One region of the Serpentinicella alkaliphila genome, then DNA from elsewhere that is predicted to be linked to it. Evidence: riboswitches for the same ligand, from Rfam matches in the RefSeq annotation. Region 1 holds a riboswitch; the other holds the start of a gene.

Evidence for each region. A riboswitch is a leader RNA that binds a small molecule or an ion and turns the genes downstream of it on or off. The one in region 1 is predicted to bind cyclic di-GMP.
Region 2: it holds a riboswitch for cyclic di-GMP, as region 1 does, so the genes downstream of both, HZR23_RS13700 (prepilin peptidase) here and HZR23_RS08095 (carboxypeptidase-like regulatory domain-containing protein) in region 1, are expected to answer to the same signal.

What each region holds. Positions count from the first base shown of each region.
Region 1 is NZ_CP058648.1:1,599,572-1,603,246, forward strand. It holds gene pyk (pyruvate kinase) at 1-530, shown strand, start outside; gene HZR23_RS08090 (FxsA family protein) at 698-1,093, shown strand; cyclic di-GMP riboswitch class I at 1,463-1,544, shown strand; cyclic di-GMP riboswitch class II at 1,687-1,769, shown strand; cyclic di-GMP riboswitch class II at 1,772-1,856, shown strand; gene HZR23_RS08095 (carboxypeptidase-like regulatory domain-containing protein) at 1,887-3,524, shown strand; gene HZR23_RS08100 (class D sortase) at 3,590-3,675, shown strand, end outside.
Region 2 is NZ_CP058648.1:2,673,207-2,676,881, forward strand. It holds gene HZR23_RS13690 (PilN domain-containing protein) at 1-93, opposite strand, end outside; gene pilM (type IV pilus assembly protein PilM) at 96-1,253, opposite strand; gene HZR23_RS13700 (prepilin peptidase) at 1,267-2,034, opposite strand; cyclic di-GMP riboswitch class I at 2,153-2,244, opposite strand; gene aroE (shikimate dehydrogenase) at 2,432-3,286, opposite strand; gene HZR23_RS13710 (YqeG family HAD IIIA-type phosphatase) at 3,283-3,675, opposite strand, start outside.

The DNA of each region.
Region 1 (3,675 bases):
TGAGCTTAGTTTGGGGAGTAAATAGCGTACTAATTGAAGAGCTATCTTCAACTGATGATGTAATAGATAAATCTGTAGAAAAAGCATTACAGGTTGGATATATTAAACGCGGTGAACTAATAATAATAACTGCAGGAGTACCTGTAGGGGTTTCGGGTACTACAAATCTATTAAAAGTACATATAGTAGGTGATGTGCTATTATCCGGTGTTGGAATGGGTAAAAGGGCATACACCGGTAAAGCCATTATAGTTGATATTGATAAGGTTGATGAAGTTGAGTTTGACCATGGTAATATATTAGTTACTCAAGCAACCGAGAAGGAATTTATGCCATTAATTGAAAAGGCAGGAGCAATTATCGCTGAGGTTGGTGGATTAACAAGTCACGCTGCTATTGTTGGGCTTAGTCTTGGCATACCAACAGTTGTTGGTGCTCATGGGGCGACTAAAAAACTCAATAATGGAGATGTTATTACAGTAGACTCAAAAACTGGATTAATATATAGCGGGAAAACCCGAGTTATGTAGTATAGGATAAAATTATTTATATAAAGTGACACCAAAAATATATCCTATCATATAATATACTAAAGAATCTCCCCTTTTATATAATCGAATAAGATTATAGTTCCGAGTTTGCTATTAAGCAAACTCTTTTTTTTACATATAGTAAATTAGAATGTAGAGGTGGTCGTATGCTTTTTAAATTAATGCTTTTATTTACCGTTGTACCTATTGTTGAACTGATGATCCTATTCAGGCTAGGTCAGTATATTGGTTTCCAATATACAATAATCATTGTGTTGGTAACTGGCGTTGTAGGGGCGTTTTTATCAAAAAGTGAAGGCAAAGGTATAATTAGAAGAATTAAACTTGACCTTAGTAATGGAAGGGTTCCAGCGGATGAATTGATTAATGGATTATGTGTGATTGTAGGTGGGGCTATGCTACTAACTCCTGGAATATTAACAGATACAGTTGGATTTATACTAGTAATTAGTCCGACAAGACAGGTAATTATAGCTACTATAAAGAGGAAAATTAAGAATATGATTCATGAAGGTACGCTTCACTTCTATTTTAGAAAATAAAAATTGTATATTATATTAAGTTTTGGTAAATAATTCACAGATGATTATTTCTTTGGTAAAGAAGAGGTAAACTGATTCTATATTTTTTTGAGCACATATATTGTGCTCTCTTTTTTTGTGTCTTTATTCTTTGAAATATAATCATATATAAGCTCCTTAAAGAATGATAAAGGATATAAAAAATATACATAAAAAAACTAAAAATATGATAGATATCAATTAAAAGGTGGTATTAATAAAAATATAATATAAGCATATGAATAGTTATATAAGATATTAAAGTGGTTAATAATATAGCTTAAAATAATTAGTATATATTGTAGTATGAGTAAATGATATGACAAAATAATGAATGACACAAAAGACTTTTCTCCGAAATGGCAAACCATTGGAAACAACGGGACGCAAAGCTACAGGCCTAATCGATTAGTATTGCAGCTGAGCTACCGAAGGGAAAGGTTTTTATTATAACTAATCAAATAATCTTTAAACTAGGGGGGTGGGCTAGTATCAGGTGACAGTATGGTGATTACATATACACATTTCTTTTGTCGGACATACTATCACACAAAGGATAATAGAATGATGTAGTTGTCAAAAAGGAAGCTATGAAACGTACTTTGTATTTGGGCACTTTAAGTACGGGGAGCGAGTAGTGCAACCGACCTTTCTTGATTAGTAAGAAAGGGATGCTATGAAGTACACCTTTCACATGGGCACTTGAGGTTGTATGGAGCAAGTAGTGCAACCGACCTTTCTTTAGACGAATTGTTTAAAGAGAGGAGAGAGATGTATGAGAAAGAATAAATCAATTATCAAATCTATGTTAGCAGTAATTATGACTTTAATTCTAACATTTGGTAGTACACTAAGCGTATTGGCTGCTAGTCCAACTTTGATCATTAGAAAAAATTGGAGTTGGCAGGAAGGAACATTCAAAATAAATGGTGTACCACAGGAAGGAATATATGAAATGTTCTCTGGAGAAACTTCGCCAGGCAATTTTAATGCTCCTTTCGGTAAAACAGTAATTGGGACAGTGTATATGCAAAATACTACAAGTCAACAGTTTGATTGGTCTTTAATCTCAGGACCCCCAATTTCTAGAATTTGGGTGAAGGGTGGACCTAACGCTCTAGAATATGATTATGGAAGTGGAGCAACTAGTGGGTTTGGGCTAGTAGCACCAGACAACAAAGATATAAGTCATGTTGTTTTCTTCTTTGGGCAAACACCGGTAGATGACGATGATGATGATTCTCCTGCAATTATTTTTGTAGAAAACTCGGAAGGGCAACTGGTATCCATCTACACTATTTCGGGCTTCAAGTTTGAAGAAATAACTGGTGAAACAAATAAACCTTTGGAGGATTGGAAAATCATACTCACAGGACCTGGAGAAATAAAACACGAAACTCAGACAAATGAAGACGGCAAATATCAATTCACTTTGAATAATGCTCCAACGGGAACTTACATTGTAACAGAAGAAATCCCTAGTGGATGGCAGAATATAACTGAATTATCTCAAACTATTAATTTAGGATCTGGACTCTATACTATACCTTACGAAAAAGGAACACTACAGCTGGGGTTAGATCAAAATATGACAAGTATATTTACTGAAACATTTGTAGCTGAAGGTAGAATAGGAGATCTTGGTGGAAACGCAACCCATGAAATTAATATTCATACGCCAAATCAAGGCTCTGTTCAGTCACAAGGAAACTTTAGCTGGGCAAATGGTGGAGAAAAAGTACCTTTCGAATTAAGATACGATAATGGTCTAGTTAGTTTTACGGTAGGTAACGCAGGTACCTTGACCTACAGTACAGGCGAATCAGTTAAAGATATTGTCATACGGACAAGAGCCACGAAACCTGATTCTGGAATAAAAATCTCAGATATTGTATTAAACGGAGAAAGCATTTCTGAGACATCTGTAGCTATTGGAAACGGAGTGGGTGTCGGAAATCTATGGATTAGAGGATATAATTTGGATAATGGATTTATATTAACTGGAAACTCCCAAATGTACTGGGACGCAAACTCAATTCCGACTAATTCACAACTTGCATTCCAAATAAAAGTAGGAGAGGCAGAACGAGTAAATGAATCCTATCAAATTGATTTTGTTAATAAACGGCTACAAGTGGTTGATCCTCCGGTAGTTGATCCTCCGGTAGTTGATCCTCCGGTAGTTGATCCTCTTGATCCAATAATAGATTTATTAGATGAAGAAATCCCATTAGCAATAGTAGACTTTGATATAGATGGTGATGACGAGGAAGAATTGATTCTTTTAGATGAAGAAATTCCTCTTGGAATAGTTACATTACCAAAAACAGGGGAAATAAATCCATTAGAGTTTGTGATTTTCGGATTACTACTTGCAGTAGTTGGATTTAAATTAAGAAAAGAATCGATCTAATTTAGTTATTTAATCAACTTCATAGAGGGGAGAAATACCCCTCTATTTTTATATGGGGGATCGTTATGAAGAAAATGAGTTATATTTTTATTACTATAGGAATCTTAACAATGTTATATCCTTTTTTTAATAATTTCTACCAATCATATTG
Region 2 (3,675 bases), 1.1 Mb from region 1:
TAGAATTATTGCTATGCCATAGAATATCTTTTGTTTTTTTTCTATGCCTCTTTGCTTGAAAACATAGGGTTCAAAAAAATTTATATCTCTCATTTTTATTCCCCCGATCTTCTTATTAGAGCTCCGATATTATTGATATAAGAAGCTAAGCTTATGGTACCTGCTTTATCAGTATTAAGATTACTTAAGTAATCTATTTTATAAGTAGGTATGTTAAACGCACCTTCTAAATATTTATCAATACCACCTAATTCACTACTGCCACCATAAATATAGATTTCATCAATCATGTTACCAGTATTTCGCGTAGTGTAGTACTTGAAAACTTTTTCTATTTCAGTCACCCAGTTATCAATGCTTGATTTAACAACGTTCATGAATCTAGACGCATATGAAAAATCCTCTAATTCCTTTTCTATATACCCCATATCTGTTGCTTCTGCTATATCCGTACTTGAAGCCGCTGTAAAATTATGTAATCCTTCATTTATATCTAAAATTTGTTTTTTCATTTTTTCTGCTTGTCCTAATGAAAAATCTAAGAAAGTACATATATTTGTATCTATATCTTTTCCTCCCATTTTCAGTAATCTGTTAAACTTAAAGATTCCTTTTTCGATAATAATAGTATTAATTTGAGTATGTCCTATATCAATAACTGCTATAGTTTTATTAGACATACTATCTTGTTTATTAACTCTTTCACATAAACTAAATATTTTGTCTACACCATTTGAATGAATATCAAGTACTATAGGTTGTAAACCTAAGGATTCAATTAGATGAAAATAGTCTTCAGCAATTTTATTAGGAAGTGCTGTCGCTAATACTTTAGTTTTTTCCATTCCACCATCTTCAAAGGTCTCTAAAATTTTGTATTGAATAATATACTCATTTACTTGGATTGGTAAGTATTGTTCAATCTCAAACTCAAGCATGCCTTTTAACTGTTCTGGTTTTACCGAAGGCATATAGATTTCTCTTGTTATTATTGAGGAGCTCTCTATTGAACAAATTGTTTTAGTTGTATTGATTCTATGATTATGTAATGCCTTAGCAATAGTTTCTTTTAGTCGTAGCATACTGAAAGTTCTATCATCAAATAAGGAATCATCGGAAGTATCAATATTAACTACCTTGGTAATCGTTACTAAATTTTTTTCATACTTTCCTACAGCCATTTTAATACTATGACTGCCTATATCAATAGAAAGTATATCTTTATTCCATATACTAAAAATACTTTTGCCCAAGTCCATTCCCCCTCTAATAATTATTGAAAAACATACCTACATACCATACTAAAATTTCCTGGTGCCAACAAATAGTTATAAAAGTTGCTATTGCTATGAAAGGTCCAAATGGGATGGCTTCCTTCCTTCCCTTTTTTTTAAAGGTTATTAATAGAATTGATAAAACTCCACCAATTAGAAACGACAAAAGCATCATTAGAAGTGTAAGTTTCCAGCCTAGCCAAAAACCTAGAGCCCCCATTAATTTTATATCTCCACCACCCATGCCACCATTAGACAATATAGCGATTAATAGGAAAAATCCCCCGCCTATTAAAAAGCCTACTATACTATCTATCAAAGGATAAGGTACTCTATATAAAACCATACTTGCTAACTTATATGCCAATCCTAAAAGTAATATAAATACAACTATACCGTCAGGAATTATCTGATAATCAAAATCTATTACGCTCATAGCTAGAAGCGTACTTGATAATATTGCATATGCAATAAATTTAATAGATAATCCAAATCGTAAATATAATAAAACAAAAACAAAACAATTGAACAATTCAATAAAAGGGTATCTAATAGATATATTATCCTTGCAGTATTTACATTTGCCGCCATAAACAATATAACTTAGAACAGGTACTAAGTCCAAGGGCTTTAAATATGTATTACAGGTCGTACAGTGGGATGATGGATATGCAATGGACTCTTCTCTTGGAATACGGTATATGCAAACATTTAGAAAAGAGCCAATTAATAAACCCACTAAAACTATAAATACAATCACACTATCCCAACTCCTAAACCATCTATTTGTTAATACTCAAATTATACTTTATTTTTTTTTACTTTGAAAATGCAATAACTGTTAATTTATTGTTATAAAAAAAACTGCCATAATAGCTTATGGCAGTCGGACTATCATGTTGTATAACTATACAATTTAGACTCCAAAACTTTGCGTCCCACCTTTTCAAATGGTTTGCCTATATATAATTGTGATTAATTACCAACGTGTAAATAGATTCAATTTATAAATAAAAATAGCTAACAATATAAGATAATACTATTAGCTTTTATGCAGAGGACAAAAATGACTTTGGTTCATTACACAATCAGTCCTAAGTCCTATTTAATATTAAATTCGCCAAACTTTGATTAAATCCTTTTTTTTTAAAAAATTTCTAGTAAATTTGTCGCTTTAATAATATTTCTAGCTCTCCAAAGGGTATATCCTTATCTGTCCAGATTTTGAAGGCTACAATAGCCTGAAATAAAAGCATGTCTAAACCATAGTGAACCTGACAGCCAATTTCCTTTGCTTTTTTTAGAAGCTTAGTTTCATAGGGTTTATATATTAAATCACAGACTAACATATCTTTTTTAATTAAAAGGTCTTCCTCAAAAGGTATTGCATCCTCATTTGGACTCATACCTACAGGGGTGCAATTTATTAATACATCTATATCTTTAGATTTTAATTGAGAGGGTTCAATACATTCACTTATTGTTCCGCTAAAACTATATTTGTTTAGTCCATTAGAGATTTCAATTGCTTTGTTTATATTTCTATTACAAACAATTACATTGCATCTATATTCTTTTATTAAGGATACAATAATACTTCTAGCAGCACCACCAGCTCCTAAAATACAAATATTTTTTCCATTTAAATCAAAGCCTTTATTCTTTAGGCCATTAATAAATCCAATACCATCCGTATTATATCCAACTAATTTGCCATTTACATTCTTTATAGTGTTTACTGCCCCTATTAGTTTTGCTTCTTCTGTTAATTCATCTAAAAATGGTATTACACTAGTTTTATGTGGATATGTGACATTACAACCTATGTAGTTAAGTCCTTTTATCCCATAAACCGCTTCTTTAACTGAATTATCTTCTACATGATGGGCTAAGTAGACAGAATTTACATTATGTAATCCAAAGCCATAATTATGAATAAAAGGCGATAGACTGTAAATAACTGGATTGCCAATTAAACATACGGCTTTTGTTCCCCCATTTATATTTATCACTTTTTACCCTCCTTACGATGATTCTTTAAAACTATTCTTAATACATGTCTCTCGACTCTTCTCACTAAAGTTGTCCACCAAAACTCTTTACTTTCTATAGGTACAACTAATACTGTATATATTCCCATACGATTTCCACCTAAAATATCAGTAAAAATTTGGTCGCCAATTATAGCAGTACAATTAATATCTGTACCCATTTTAGTCATTGCTTTTCTAAAAGCACCTCTTCTAGGCTTGTTTGCCCTATGGATTGCTGGAAGTTTTAGCTCTTCGTTAAAGGTAACAACCCTATCCTCTGTATTATTTGATACTAGACAAACCTTAAAGCCTTCTTTCAAAAGATTAAGCAGCCATTTTTTTGTGTCCTCACTAGCATATTTAATATC